DNA from 2 places in the Paenibacillus sp. FSL R5-0766 genome. Region 1 is predicted to be linked to the other one. Evidence: riboswitches for the same ligand, from Rfam matches in the RefSeq annotation. Region 1 holds a riboswitch; the other holds the start of a gene.
The links. A riboswitch is a leader RNA that binds a small molecule or an ion and turns the genes downstream of it on or off. The one in region 1 is predicted to bind glycine.
Positions count from the first base shown of each region.

Region 1 (7,599 bases):
AAAGCGTTGGAACAGCCGTTCCTACAGGACATGAGTGGAGAATTCGAACTATCACGGATCGAAATGTCTACATCGCGCGGTGAGCTGAGCAGAGATGAAGTAACCTTGTATTATGTAAGTAACGACAAGGTAGAAGTCAGCCTGACGGTATTCAAGATGCCGGAAGAAAATGTGGACGATACACTAATACCGGATGAAGCCGAGATTAAGGTTCGTAACACCGAGGGTTCATATATGAAGAGCATTCGGAACATATCATGGAGTGAGAATGGCTTGCGGTACTCCATCATGGGTGAAAACGAAGGATGGACAAAGGCAAAGCTGCAAGCTTGGGCGGAAGAACTGATGACCCTTCCCAATCCGTCTAGATGAGCTAAAGAATAATAATAAGGTTGCCGCAGAAACGAAGCGGCAGCTTTTTTGTATATTCTCCTTTTGATGTGGTGGATATCTGGCAAGAGGGCAACTTCACGTTTACAGTTCAATAAGCATATTTATAGAAGACACAATCTTGATTTGGTGATGCAGGCAGGAGAAGGGGGCATCGCAGGATGGCTGTTATTTCAACAGGGCCAATAGAAAATAACATTGTTGCGGGAAATGGGCATCCTACCCAGAGAATTACGGTAAGGCTGGATAATCGGAATACGATTAGTATTTATACAGTTCTTGTTCAAGGATATTATTTGGTAGGTGTACGCACATTATACGTTGAGGAATTGTTTAATGTTTTGCCTAACCAGGTTATAACAAAAGACTATTATGCAGGTTTAGATGCATTTGAGTTTATATTTATCACAGGTGATGATACGGAGGATGAAGTTCAGATTTCCGTATGGAGGAAAAACGAGAACGGTCAACTGGTAACGGCACATCGTTTGGTGTCTGAGGAATTGTTAGGAGCGGACCCCGGTCTAGTCGGGTAACGGGTGCGACTGGAGCTACGGGGACAGCAGGGGTTGCGGGAACAACTGGTCCTACAGGGGTTACAGGCGTTACAGGTGCGACAGGCGTAACGGGAACGACTGGAATCACTGGTGCAACAGGAGCGACCGGATCGACAGCAGCTTCTGCTCCTGCGGATTCTAGCCTGTTTGCTGACAGTCAGACAACGGCATTGCCTCTTCCATTGACCGGTGAAACGACCATTCAGACACTTAATGTACCTGTAGTAGCAGGCCAGCGGGTGAAAATAGACAATATTACGCAAGTGGCTGTAGTTGTAACAGCAAATTGGAGTGTTGTGTATAATATTAACCTGAGGCGAAACGGAGTGTTGATTAACCAGCTAACGCTTGCCAGATCAGCGAGCCCTGCGGGTACAGTCAGATTTCTTTCCTCCAACACTTATGTGGATACTGCCCCTGTTACAACGACTAACGCATATACGGTAAGTGTCCAATTTACGACATCTAGCAACGTCACGAGTGCCTCAGCAGAAGTGAGAAATATTAATGCTATTCGCTTCAGCTAGAATAGACATCGAACTTATGATAATTACACGTTACTTTTGTTGACATAAATGATATTGTACATTACTCTATGGGTATACTTGATCAAAAATTTAGAAATATACCAATTCGAATCAAATTAAGATAATACAGCGGATGATAACGAGCGGGAGAGACCTGGATTAGCCGAGCACAATGGCTAGTGCTCAGGCACCGAAGGAGCAAGCTGCTGCGCACCCGATGCAGTCGTTAATCTCTCAGGTAAATGTACCATCGTTGGACGCAACTCTGGAGAGTGCGCGAACTGCGCCACCCAAGGGGTATATGATCAGTCAGTCCGGTGACCTTGTCTGTAATTGCAGACAATGCACCTTGTCGTGAGACACTGCTGATCGTGAAACTCTCAGGTATCGAGGACAGAGAGAGGGCCTAAGGCCTTCTTCTGTCCTTTTTTGATGTCATCATATCCTAAAAAAGCAACATTGTGGATGAAACTCTTGGATCAAAATGACGAATACATTTTACAAATATGAATCATGATTAATAATGGAGGGTTACAAGTGCGATTTAAAGATGTTTTCTCAATTATTGGTCCATCGATGACGGGGCCTTCAAGTTCACATACAGCTGGTGCGGCAAGGTTAGGGAGAATTGCTCGTCAGTGGCTGGGTTGTACCCCGGATCGTGCACGGCTGACGTTATACGGTTCATTCGCTGATACGTATCAGGGGCACGGAACAGATCTGGCACTGATCGGCGGTCTGCTGGATTATGTCACAGACGATCCGCGTATCCCGGATGCAGAGCAATACGCAGAGGAAGCGGGTATGGAGGTTGAGTTTTATACAAGCGGTCTGCCTGCTCCTCATCCTAATACGGTCAAAATTGAGTTGTGGCATGGAGAACGTACCTGCTCCTTAATCGGTGCATCCATTGGTGGTGGCAGTGTATCGGTTCATTTGATGAATGATTTTCGTGTTCAGATTAGTGGTGAGTTCCCAACACTCGTTCTGCGGCATGCGGATAAAGCGGGCGTACTCGCGTCAGTGACGTCCACGATCAGTTCATCCGGGGTTAACATCGGGTATATGCAGGTGGACCGGAAAGCCCGTGATGGCGAAGCGCTTACCGCAATGGAAATGGATGGTGTGCCTAATCCTGATATGCTCAAGCGTCTAAAGGAGCTCGACCATGTGCTGGACATTCGTGTTATCGATTTGAAGAGAGGAGTTGATTCGGATGCGATTTAAACATTTACACGAACTGAATACGATCTGTACAGCGGAATCCAAAACCATTGCTCAGCTGATGATCGAGGAGCAGGTTCAGGAGACCAATACACCGGAAGCGGATGTTGTGAAGCAGATGTCTGAATATTATCAGGTGATGAAGGAAGCGGTACGCAAAGGGTTAACGGAAGATACAACATCACGCAGTGGGTTAACAGGTGGAGACGGTAAAAAAATGGCCGAGTACATTCGCAAGGGTGAGACTTGCTCAGGAGATGCTTCCGCACTTGCCATGGCGTATGCCCTGTGTGTATCTGAAGTGAATGCCTCCATGGGCCGGATTGTGGCAACACCAACAGCCGGTTCCTGCGGCATCATCCCGGGTGTGTTTATCAGCTCACAGGAGCGATTTGGCTGGACGGACGAACATTTGGTGAACGGGTTGTTCTGTGCGGGAGCGATTGGTTATGTTATTGCCAACAATTCATTTATCTCCGGTGCCGAAGGTGGCTGTCAGGCGGAAGTGGGTTCCGCTATTGGCATGGCTGCGGGTGCCATGGTTGAACTGCGTGGAGGTACACCGGAACAGGTCGTTCATGCCGTTGGTTTGGCGTTAAAAAATACACTGGGCCTTATCTGCGATCCGGTCGCAGGCCTCGTTGAAATCCCGTGCATCGTCCGTAATGGACTGGGTGCAGTTACGGCGCTGGCTGCAGCTGACATGGCCTTGGCCGGAGTGCGTAGTGCCATTCCATCAGACGAAGTCATCGATGTCATGCTGGAAGTTGGCAGTGCGATGCCGAGCCGACATCGGGAGACAGCCCAAGGTGGACTGGCCCAGACACCAACCGGCCGCAAAATGATGCAGAAGTTGGCTAAACCAAAGGCAAAGCGTGCCGAGCCTGAGCAGGAGTCGAAGCCAGCGGATTCTGACACAACTACAAGTGGGGCGGACAATGCTCAAGTGGACAAGGATACACAGGTTTAAGCTGAACCGGGACCACCGATATATAAATCAGTGACATTATGGTGTATAACGGCGAATACAAAATTACAAAACAAGCGTCCGCGAACCCGAATCCGGGTTATGCAGGACGCTTGTTTTATGCTGCCAGATGAAGCGAAGACAGGCTACTTAGATGTGACTTCAGATGAATGTGTATTATGACTCTAGTTCTGACTCACAGCCGTACTCAGTACGGCATATCCATACGCGGGCAGTTCAATGGCGAGTACGCCATCTTCCTTGGCGGTACGATGGTTTCCGCCGAATAACTCGGTCCATTCCTCGTCACCAGCCTCCAGCTCGACAATAGCTGTCTCTTCTGATCGATTGAACAGAACCAGAATGCGTTCCTCCTCATTTTGTCGCTCCAATACCAGTTGGCTACCATCGGGACGAGCCTGCAAGAAACGAACGGTGCCTTCTGCACGCAGGGCAGGATGAGCATGACGCAGGGAGATCAGTTTCTGATAAAACTCGAACAACTCTCGGTCCTGCTTCGCTTCATCCCATTCCATGCATTTACGGCAGCCCGGATCATGCTCACCGTCCATGCCAATCTCGTCTCCGTAATAGATGCATGGCGCACCCATGTAACTGAACTGGAATAACGCAGCCAGCTTCATCTTGCGCTGGTCGCCTTCACACAGCGTGAGCAGCCGCGGGGTATCGTGGCTGTCCAGCAAGTTAAACGCCACTTCGCTGGCCTGAAGGGGATAACGGGATAACTGTCGCCCGATGGAGTTTGCGAACTGTTCGGCGTGCATTGTATTTTTTACAAAAAAAGCATTCACGGCATCGGTAAACGGATAGTTCATGGACGCATCGAACTGGTCACCTTGCAGCCAGGAAGAAGACTCGTTCCATACTTCGCCCAGAATGTAGGCATCCGGATTAGCGGCTTTTACTACACGGCGGAAGTCACGCCAGAATGCATCGTCCACTTCGTCTGCCACATCCAGCCGCCATCCGTCCGCACCCACTTCCTTGATCCAATACTCGGCAACCTCCAGCAGATAGGCCTTAACCTCGGCATTCTCCGTATTCAGCTTTGGCATGTGCGCTTCGAATCCGAAGGTCTCATATGTAGGCATGCCATCCTTCACGTCCAGCGGGTATTCATGTACATGGAACCAGTCCTTGTATTTGGATTGTTCTCCGTTCTTCTGCACATCCACAAACGGCGCAAATGTCTTCCCGGAATGGTTGAACACAGCATCCAGAAGTACGCGAATTCCACGTGCATGGCACAGCTCGACCAGTCGTTTCACGGTATCTGCGTCACCAAAGTGCCGGTCTACCCGCAGGTAGTCCTCGGTATCGTATTTGTGATTGGTGGTGGCTTCGAAGATGGGTGTGAAGTAGATCGCATTAATGCCAAGATCGCTGAGGTAATCCAGATGGTCGATCACGCCCTGAAGGTCACCGCCGAAGAAATTGAAAGGTGTTGGCTCACCGCCCCACGGCTCTACCTTTTCCGGACTAATATCCGGGTTGCCGTTGGCGAATCGTTCGGGAAAAATCTGATAGAACACCGCATCCTTAACCCACGCAGGGGTTGTGAATACAGCTCCGGCATGAATATAAGGGAACTGGAACATACGACCCGGATCGTCCGGTTCTTCTTCCTGGAAGCCCGTCTCGGTCATCCAGATCTGTTCGTCTCCGTTTCTGAGCAGAAAAGAGTATTTCAGTCGGTGGTAGGGAGGTTTCACCTCACCCTCGTAATAATCGAACATGGAGTCAGAGGTGAACTTTGTTAAAGGAACCAGCGCTTTGGTTGCATCCCACGAATATTTATCCCCGGTCAGGGCATGTACCTCGGTCAGATCATTCTTTTTGGCACGCAGGCGCAGATGGATTGTATCTTGGTCATAGGCATAGGCCCAGTTTCGTTTCGGTTGATGATAGATGGCTTCCAGCAGCATAATGAATTTCCTCCCGTCAGGTGTGGATATAGTATGTACTTGGTAGACTTGATTAATATGACATTCCCCACGTTAATGAATACGCTATAATTAGAATGTGTGGTAACGTAAAGGACTTCAACATTGTTTCAACAAGACATGAATCCATATGTTATAGACAACTTTTATCATGATGATGCTCAGATATATCATTAACCCAATGAGGGCAGAAAGGAAACGAATATTCGGATGAAAACCAAACTGTTATATATTGAAGATGATACGGAAATTGCGACTTGGGTCAGAGCCGATCTGGAGGAGCGCGGTTATGAGGTGGTATGGCTCGGCAGTGGTGAAGGTGCAGCGGAGGCTGCTATCGGTTGCTCACTCATTATTCTGGATGTCATGCTGCCCGGGCTGGATGGATTTACGGTGGGTCAGCGACTGAAAAAAGAGCATCCTGCGGTGCCGATTGTCATGCTCTCGGCCAGAACGTCCATTGACGACAAGTTGCACGGTCTTGATTTTGCCGATGACTATGTGACCAAACCATTTCACCCCGATGAACTGGCTGCCCGTATTGAAGTACAACTGCGGAAGGCGGGAACTGCGGTCTCATCGGATACAGCCCTGAAGCTGGATCATCTCTCCATCTATGAGAAAGACCACCGGATCGTTAATGAGGAGACGGGAAATGAGATTATTTTATCGGGAAAACAGTTCCACATCTTCGCCTACCTGCTACGACATATGGGCATGATTCGAACGAAAGAGCAGATCTATGAAGCCGTCTGGAATGAGCCCTATCTGGATGGGGACAAAACTTTAATGGTACATATTCGACATCTACGCGAAAAGCTGGAGCTTGATCCGGCCAATCCTGTAGTTATTCAGACGGTCCGCGGTGTGGGATATCGTGTGAAGAAGCCATGATCCGCTGGTTCAGCAAACGGAAGATCATGAAGGGAGAACGAAGCATGGATCAAAAGCAATCTGGGGGGCGCAAGCTTCGCTTTGGGCGCTCCTTGATGTCCAGATACATCCTCCTGATCTTGGCGGCTGTATTATTTGTGCCCGTTGTGCTTCCGATCATATCCGTTATATATATTGTTGTAGTGAATAACACGGACACGAATAAGAACCGAGCTGCACCTTACGGTGATGTTACCCGGATCAGTAACCTCTGGTCACGTGAAGCGAAGAACCTGGATGGTGCTTCGGATGAAGAGATTAAGGCCCGGTTGGAGCAATTACATGGCTCCTATCCCAAATCTTCCATGTATCGTGTGAATGTGAGTGGTGAGACCCTCTTTATTCTTGGGGGTGAAGATGTAACGCTTCTGAAATCCACGTCGCCGGATGGCAGGACAGACACGACATTGAGATGGTCACTGGATTCCGGGCAAACGACAGAGACTCATATTCCAGCCTTATGGAATGTAAACAATACAGTGCAATTCATGAAAGAAGCTTCCTTTCGCGATCCACTGACCGTAGTTGCATATATTGGCGGAGATGAGCAGGACAAAGGACAGGGATTCATCATCATTGAAGTGCCGCGGTCACTTCTGCAAATGAATCAGAGTAACTGGCCGATGGAACTTTTGTATCTTGGTATCGTAATGACCCTCATCTTTCTGATCTTCATCATTATGTCGATTCTCTTCTTCGCACGTATTCGCAAACGACTTATTCGTTTGCAGACGGCCATGATGACCACAGGCAAGGAAGGCCTCCCGCTTCCGGTAGATATCCGACGGTCGGACGAGATCGGTCAACTGGAGGAATCCTTCAATCAGATGGTTCATCAGCTATCCGACAGCCGCCACCGTGAACGCGAGGAAGAACAATTGCGCAAACGTCTCATTGCGGGGCTTTCCCACGATCTGCGTACCCCGTTAACGGTGATTCGTGGACATATGCATGCTTTGCACAAGGAAGAGCTGAGCGAGCAAGGGGACCGTTCACTACATCGCATGGAAGCAAAGATGGAGGACCTCGGCGGGCTC
Region 1 covers NZ_CP150227.1:528,275-535,873, forward strand. Annotated here, with positions in the region: gene MKY66_RS02470 (hypothetical protein) at 1-372, shown strand, start outside; gene MKY66_RS02475 (hypothetical protein) at 552-926, shown strand; gene MKY66_RS02480 (hypothetical protein) at 1,130-1,474, shown strand; glycine riboswitch at 1,609-1,733, shown strand; gene sdaAB (L-serine ammonia-lyase, iron-sulfur-dependent subunit beta) at 2,012-2,701, shown strand; gene sdaAA (L-serine ammonia-lyase, iron-sulfur-dependent, subunit alpha) at 2,691-3,668, shown strand; gene MKY66_RS02495 (alpha-glycosidase) at 3,851-5,611, opposite strand; gene MKY66_RS02500 (response regulator transcription factor) at 5,840-6,523, shown strand; gene MKY66_RS02505 (HAMP domain-containing sensor histidine kinase) at 6,568-7,599, shown strand, end outside.

Region 2 (7,599 bases), 2.2 Mb from region 1:
ATCGAATGCATACATACCGTCATCATTTTTAATTACCATTGGCTTAGGCAGGAACGGAACCAGACGGTTCTTCACGCCAACTGGTCCGGCGCCAGGTCCACCACCGCCATGAGGTGTACTCATCGTTTTGTGCAAGTTCAGATGCACCACATCAAAGCCCATATCACCCGGACGGGTAATGCCCATAATGGCATTGGAGTTCGCGCCATCGTAATACAACAAGCCACCAGCCTGATGTACGATGGATGCAATCTCCTGAATGTCTTTCTCGAACAAACCAAGTGTATTCGGGTTGGTCAGCATCAATGCTGCCGTATCCGAACCGACTGCTGCACGGAGTGCGTCCAGATCAACCAGTCCGTCTGCGCGGGATGGAATCGTCACCGTTTCAAATCCTGCAACAGTAGCACTTGCCGGGTTGGTCCCGTGAGAAGAATCGGGCACGATGACTTTGGTACGTTGTTCACCACGACCTTCGTGGTAGGCACGAATCATCATAAGTCCAGTCCATTCGCCATGGGCACCAGCGGCTGGTTGCAGGGTTACAGCGTCCATGCCTGTCAGACCTGCAAGGTCGTTTTGCAACGTATACAATAGTTCAAGAGCACCTTGAATGCTGGATTCATGCTGGTATGGATGGATTTTGGCGAAACCGTTATAACGTGCAACATCCTCATTAATCTTTGGATTGTATTTCATCGTACAAGAGCCCAATGGATAGAATCCGTTATCTACACCGAAGTTGCGGCGGGACAACGCAGTATAGTGTCGAATAACATCTACCTCGAACACTTCCGGCAGTGCCGCTGCTTCCGAACGGAGCATTTCCCGGGGAATCAACGTATCGGAAGCCTGACGAGGAACATCACATTCTGGCAGGGAATAAGCGACACGCCCAGGGCTGCTGAGTTCAAAAATCAATGATTGTTCCGGAGCAGGAGATAAGGGCTGTGCACTAAATGTTGTATCCGTCTCAGGTTGAACCGAAGTGGAGACAGAGGTACCTGTTTCCGATTGTCCTTGTACCGATGTTGTCGTTGTCGTCGTTTCCTGAGTCACAGCGATCCCTCCAATGCTCGTGCGAATTCGTCAATTTCTTCCTTACTACGCCGTTCCGTAACAGCAATCAGCATATGTCCGGCAAGTTCCGGATAATCACGTCCGAGTTCGTAACCAGCAATAAAGCCTGCATCCAGCAATTTCAACTGAAGAGCATCCACGTCTGTTCCTTCAGGAAGTTTAATCACGAATTCATTAAATGTTGGTGCATTAAAAGTAAGGCTAACTCCAGGAATCGTAGTTAATGTATTCAGGGTGTAATGACTCTTTTGCAGATTCAGATCCGCGACATCGATCATACCCTGTTTACCCATAATGGACATATATACAGATGCGCTGAGCGCAAGCAAAGCCTGGTTGGAACAGATGTTGGACGTCGCCTTTTCGCGACGGATGTGCTGTTCACGCGCCTGCAGTGTGAGTACAAAACCACGCTTGCCGTTGCGATCGGTTGTTTGGCCTACAATTCGGCCAGGAATTCGGCGCATATGAGGCTGGGATACGGCAAAATATCCGCATGTCGGGCCGCCGAGTGAAGCGGCGATGCCAAGGGGCTGCGCATCGCCAACAACGATGTCGGCACCCAGCTTGCCTGGGGCTTCCAGCAGACCCAGCGATAGCGGGTTGGCACTTACAACGAGCAGGCCCTTGTGCGCATGCACGAGGTCGGCAGCCTGCTTCACATTTTCCACGGCACCAAAGAAGTTCGGACTCTGGATCATGACAGCAGCGGTATCGTCCGATATAGCGGCTTGCAAGGCTTCCCAATCAGTGACGCCATTCTTATAACCAATCTCGACAATCTCCAGACTTAATCCGTGCGCATACGCCTGCAATACCTGACGGGCTTCCGGATGAACGGTACGGGATACGATAAGTTGTTTGCGACGTGTTGCTGCTGCGGCGAGATTACCGGCTTCCGCAAAAGCTGTTGCGCCGTCATACATGCTGGCATTGGCTACAGCCATACCGGTTAATTCACAGATGTAGGACTGAAACTCGAAAATGGCCTGTAGTTCACCTTGGCTGATCTCAGGCTGATAAGGTGTGTAGGCAGTGTAGAACTCGGAACGGGAAATGACATGATTGATGACGGAAGGAACATGATGATCGTATATACCTGCGCCGAGGAAACTGGCGTGTGTTTCGAAATTGGCATTGGCGCCAGCTTGTTTGGACATATGACGTGTCAGCGCATATTCATCGAGTTTGGAGGATACGGGCAGCTCGCCCTGATAACGAATCTCCTGCGGAATGTCCTGAAACAGATCCTCCAGCGTACCCACACCGATGGTTGCGAGCATGGCGCTCTGATCTTGCTCAGTCATGGGAATGTAACGGTGCTTGCTCATGCTTGATCAGCTCCTTGAGTAGGTGTCTTCGACGTACGTGTCCGTTTATGAAAAGGGGTCTTCACGACCTCGGCTTTTAGTTTCTTGCCGCGGATCTCAATCTCAAGCGGGGTTCCCAGCGCAGCGTATTTGCTGTCGATGAGGGCAAGCCCCAGATTACGCTTCAATGTAGGTGATTGTGTGCCTGTTGTCACTTCACCAATCTGTACGCCTTTAGCGTAAATCGGATAGTGGGGGCGGGGAATACCGCGCTCCAACACTTCGATGCCGACCAGTTTGCGGGCGGGCCCGTCAGTTTTTTGCTGTAACAAGGCTTCGTGTCCGATAAAAGGTCCGGCGTGCAGCTTCACAAACATGCCAACGCCAGCTTCGAGTGGAGAGATAGTTGCCGACAATTCCTGTCCATACAGAGGGAGCTTTGCTTCAAAGCGCAGTGTATCCCGAGCACCGAGGCCTGTGGGTACAAGTCCGTGACCTTCACCGGCTTGCATTAACCCATTCCAGACCACAGCGGCCTGATCTGCAGGAACATATAGCTCAAAGCCATCTTCACCGGTATAACCGGTACGGGACAACAGTAATTTTACTCCACATACTTCAGCATCCTGCACAAAACGAAACGGTTCAATCGAGCTTACATCCGCATCTGTAACTTTCCCGATAATGTCTACAGCCAGTGGACCTTGCAAGGCGAGCAGCGCTGTCTGCTCCGAATCATTGGTCATGCTCACGCCGGGGATCAAGTGCTCTTGCAGCCACGCCCAATCCTTGTCGATGTTGGAGGCGTTAACCACGAGCATATAATGCTGATCTTCCAGCTTATACACGAGCAGATCATCCACCACACCGCCATCTGGATAACACATCAGGGTGTATTGGGCTTGACCGGGAACCAGCGTGGTCACATCATTGGTCGTCATTTGTTGCAAAAAAACTTCGGCCTGCTCACCCTGTACTGTGAATTCGCCCATATGGGATACATCAAACAGTCCAGCACGCTCGCGTACCGCTTCATGTTCTTTCTGGATTCCGCTAAATTGTACCGGAAGCTCCCAGCCTCCAAAATCAATGCACCGTACGCCTTCGTATTGCTGATACAGTGGGAAGAGTGGTGTTCTAAGCAAATCGGACATCAAATCACCTCGTCATAGGCCGTCAGCCGGCCGGATATACAATCGTGGATCAATGAACCAGAGTATTTTTAAATTTTCAGCTAGATATTTTCATCACATAAGTATGGTAAGCAGCTATGGCAGCACCGTTCTACATCCTGTTTTTCGTTTTTTGGGAAAAAGGAAAAGGACAGGCCAAAGAATCGGCATGCCAAGTAGCACGCTGTATTCTAAGGCTCTGTCCCTTGTACCTGAGAGTTACCCCGCTGCGTTATGCAGCAGGTTTCCCCTTGGGTGATCATAACGCCCGCATCGGGCGAATAGATGCTCTCCAGAGTTGCGTCCCGTAAAAGTCCTTTTGCCTGAGAGATTCACCTCCGCTTATCGGTGGTTTACTCCTTCGGCGTTACCTCATGTACATCCCGAATCGGGTGTCACGGGTAATCTCTCCCTTTACATTCATCCGCGGGTATAACATAGTCCAATAAACACATTTACTCCTCTCATTAAAACGTGAATCCACTACTGATGTCAAGAACGATATCATAGATAATGATTTAAAACCGAATGTTTATTTCTGTTTTGATATTATTGTTCGTATATTTATAAAGACTGCGCTTACTATTCTAATATTCACCAGTATATGAAGAAAGAGTGTAATCCGGTTACAGGATTTAGAGGTGTTCAGCAAATAAATTGTGAGGTATCTTGACATTTGATTCAAAAATATCATACGCTATGTTCTGGGAAAAAGGTTAAGGTCAAAGAACGCATGTACTCATTAATGAAAAGCGAGGCGGATATCGATGAGCGAATTGAAAAGTGATTTCCTGTACAGTGAAGAGCACGAATGGGTGCAAACCGTAGGGGAGGATACTGTACGTATTGGCATTACCGAGTTCGCGCAGCATCAGCTGGGTGACATTGTGTTTGTGGAATTGCCTGACCTTGAAACCAATGTAAAAGCAGAGGACAGCATTGGAACGATCGAATCGGTCAAAACGGTGTCGGACTTGTTTTCTCCAGTCACTGGTTCAATCATTGCGGTGAATGATTCGTTGCAGGACTCTCCTGAACTTGTGAACAGCTCTCCTTACGAGGAAGGCTGGATGATTGAGATCCGTGTTGAGGGAGATCTGACAGCAGCATTGTCTACATTGATGAATGCAGACGCGTATCGGAAACATACGGAAGAATAGTTTTAACAAACTTGTACTTATTAACATATATTTTATAACCAAATGAAATGAGCTTCATATTTTTTCGACCTGTGTGAGCCTGATAGCTTGCACAGGTTTTTTGTGCTTTCCAACAATGGTTTTGAATGTGGATTGAAGCAGATTGTGGATGTAAATCAACTGATTGGACCAAGCTATAGGTTAGAAAATGATTCTAGAAATGATAAAAGTCATAGGCAAAAAAAGCCTTGTGTATCAATGGGTTCAGCCATTATGCATCGATTAAAACGATTACATAACCTAATGTTGTCATCATTGTTCATGACGAAAGTACGCTTTCATTTCATTGAACAGGAGAGCATTCTCGCTTAGGATTACAGCAGGGGAGAAATGATACCCCTTTCATAAATCATAATCACTTGATCCAAGGAGGATAATACAATGAGTAATTTGGACCAATCGTCCAATTCCAAAGGTGGGCTACGGGTAGGTGTGCAGCGTTTTGGCCGATTCCTGAGTGGTATGGTCATGCCGAATATGGGAGCGTTCATCGCCTGGGGATTAATTACAGCCATGTTCATTCCAACAGGCTGGTTCCCTAACGAGACACTAGCACAGCTAGTCGATCCGATGATCAAATATTTGCTGCCACTGTTAATCGGTTACACCGGGGGTACGATGGTGCATGGTCAGCGTGGTGGTGTCGTGGGTGCCATTATGACCATCGGGGTCATCGTGGGTAGTGATATTCCGATGTTCCTCGGTGCCATGATTGCCGGACCACTGGCAGCATGGATCATCAAAAAGTTCGATAAATCGATTGAAGGTAAAGTTAGAGCCGGATTTGAAATGCTGGTTAACAACTTCTCAGCCGGTATTATTGGCGGGATCTTGGGGATTTTTGCGCTACTGGGCATCGGGCCTGCTGTAGAAGCGATTAGCAAAGTATTGTCTGCCGGGGTACAAGGCTTAATGAATCTGGGCTTGTTACCGCTGGTCAACCTAATCATTGAACCAGGTAAAGTATTGTTCCTGAACAATGCAATCAACCACGGGATTCTGACACCAATTGCAACAGATCAAGCGAGAGAATTAGGGCAATCCGTATTATACATGCTTGAATCGAACCCGGGTCCGGGACTTGGTATCTTGCTTGCTTACTGTTTCTTCGGACGCGGAATGGCCAAATCTTCTGCACCAGGTGCCGTTATCATTCATTTCTTCGGGGGAATTCATGAGATCTACTTCCCTTACATTTTGATGAGACCGATTCTGATTCTTGCCGCAATTGCGGGTGGCGTCGCAGGTACATTAACATTCATGCTCACCGGAGCAGGACTTGTTTCGGCACCATCACCGGGTAGTATTATCGCGTATTTCCTCTTAACACCAAAAGGTGGATACCTGCCGATGCTCGCAGGGGTTCTTGTAGCAGCAGTCGTATCCTTCCTGGTTGCAGCAGTGTTGCTGAAAACGGGTAAACAAAAAGACGAAGATCTGGAGTCCGCATCCAGTCGGATGAAAGACATGAAGAGTCAAGGAACCGTGCCAAACGCTGGTATTACGGCTAATCAACGTGAAGCAGCCGCAGATATGGCTTCTTCTACAGTGAAAACAGACGTGAAGAAAATTGTCTTCTCCTGTGATGCAGGCATGGGGTCAAGTGCCATGGGTGCTTCCATTCTACGCAAGAAGATGAAGGCAGAGGGGATTGACGTTACGGTGACCAATACGGCTATCAGTGATATCCCGTCGGATGCAGACGTGGTGATCACACAACAAGTATTGACCGATCGTGCCCGCTCCGTTGCACCGAATGCAGAACATATATCCATCGACAACTTCCTAAAAAGCCCGGAATACGATGCGCTCGTTGAACGTCTGAAGTAATTGCACGCATTTGTTTTCCCTGAGCCGGAGGCTGAGATATGAGTATTACCAAAAGACAACGTGAAATCGTGGAGTTCCTGCTGGAGCATCCACATGAAGTTACTGCCGGCGAAATCGCCGTTGAAGTAAAGGTCAGTACCCGAACGGTTCACCGGGAGCTGCAAATGATTGAACAATGGCTTGAACCTTTGGGCATGAGGCTGGAAAAAAAATCAGGAACCGGTATCCGAATCGATGCCGGTTCCGATGATCTGGCTGTATTACGCCAGCAACTAGAGGGTAAAGAATATGTAGAGTTTACGCCAGAAGAGCGTAAGCTCTTCATGCTTTGCATCCTGCTGGATGAACCGGAGCCTGTAAAGTTACTCGCCTTGGCTTCGGATCTGAAAGTGACCGTATCCACCGTAACCACGGATCTGGACGATCTGGAGTCACGGATTCGTCAGGCGGGACTAAAGCTGGTTCGCAGACGTGGATATGGCGTCAAGATTAACGGAAGTGAGACGATTCATCGCACAGCCATAGCTGCACTTGCTCTCGAATTTTTGGATGAGTCCGACCTATTCGGAAGACAGCCAGAACAAGGGGGCTCCGTCGTAAACCAAAAACTGTTGGATATGATTGGACACGGTGATGTGCTTACGGTCGAAAATGCGTTATGGCAACCAGACATCGAATGGCTGGAGAACATCCCGGAACGCCAATACATGAAGTTGCTGATTCAATTAGCCGTAGCGGTTGTACGTATTCGTAAAGGCTTTGGCATTGGCCGTATGTCTCCACAAGAGAACACGGGAGATGAAGTTGCAGAGCAAGATGAGATGAAGGTTCCACCTTATATGGCTTCCCGCTTGTGTGGTGTGTTATCCACCCAGCTGGGGCTGACATTCTCCCAAGATGAGCAAGCTTATTTTCACAGACTATTAGTTGAGACAGAGCAGCGAATTCACTCTTCGAGGCTGTTGCCAATAGACGACTTGATTTTACTGGACAGGGTACATTCACTGA
Region 2 covers NZ_CP150227.1:5,316,371-5,323,969, reverse strand. Annotated here, with positions in the region: gene gcvPB (aminomethyl-transferring glycine dehydrogenase subunit GcvPB) at 1-921, opposite strand, end outside; gene gcvPA (aminomethyl-transferring glycine dehydrogenase subunit GcvPA) at 1,056-2,411, opposite strand; gene gcvT (glycine cleavage system aminomethyltransferase GcvT) at 2,408-3,544, opposite strand; glycine riboswitch at 3,864-3,986, opposite strand; gene gcvH (glycine cleavage system protein GcvH) at 4,330-4,722, shown strand; gene MKY66_RS23020 (PTS mannitol transporter subunit IICB) at 5,143-6,591, shown strand; gene MKY66_RS23015 (BglG family transcription antiterminator) at 6,630-7,599, shown strand, end outside.
Region 2: another riboswitch for glycine. It lies ahead of gcvT (glycine cleavage system aminomethyltransferase GcvT); the one in region 1 lies ahead of sdaAB (L-serine ammonia-lyase, iron-sulfur-dependent subunit beta).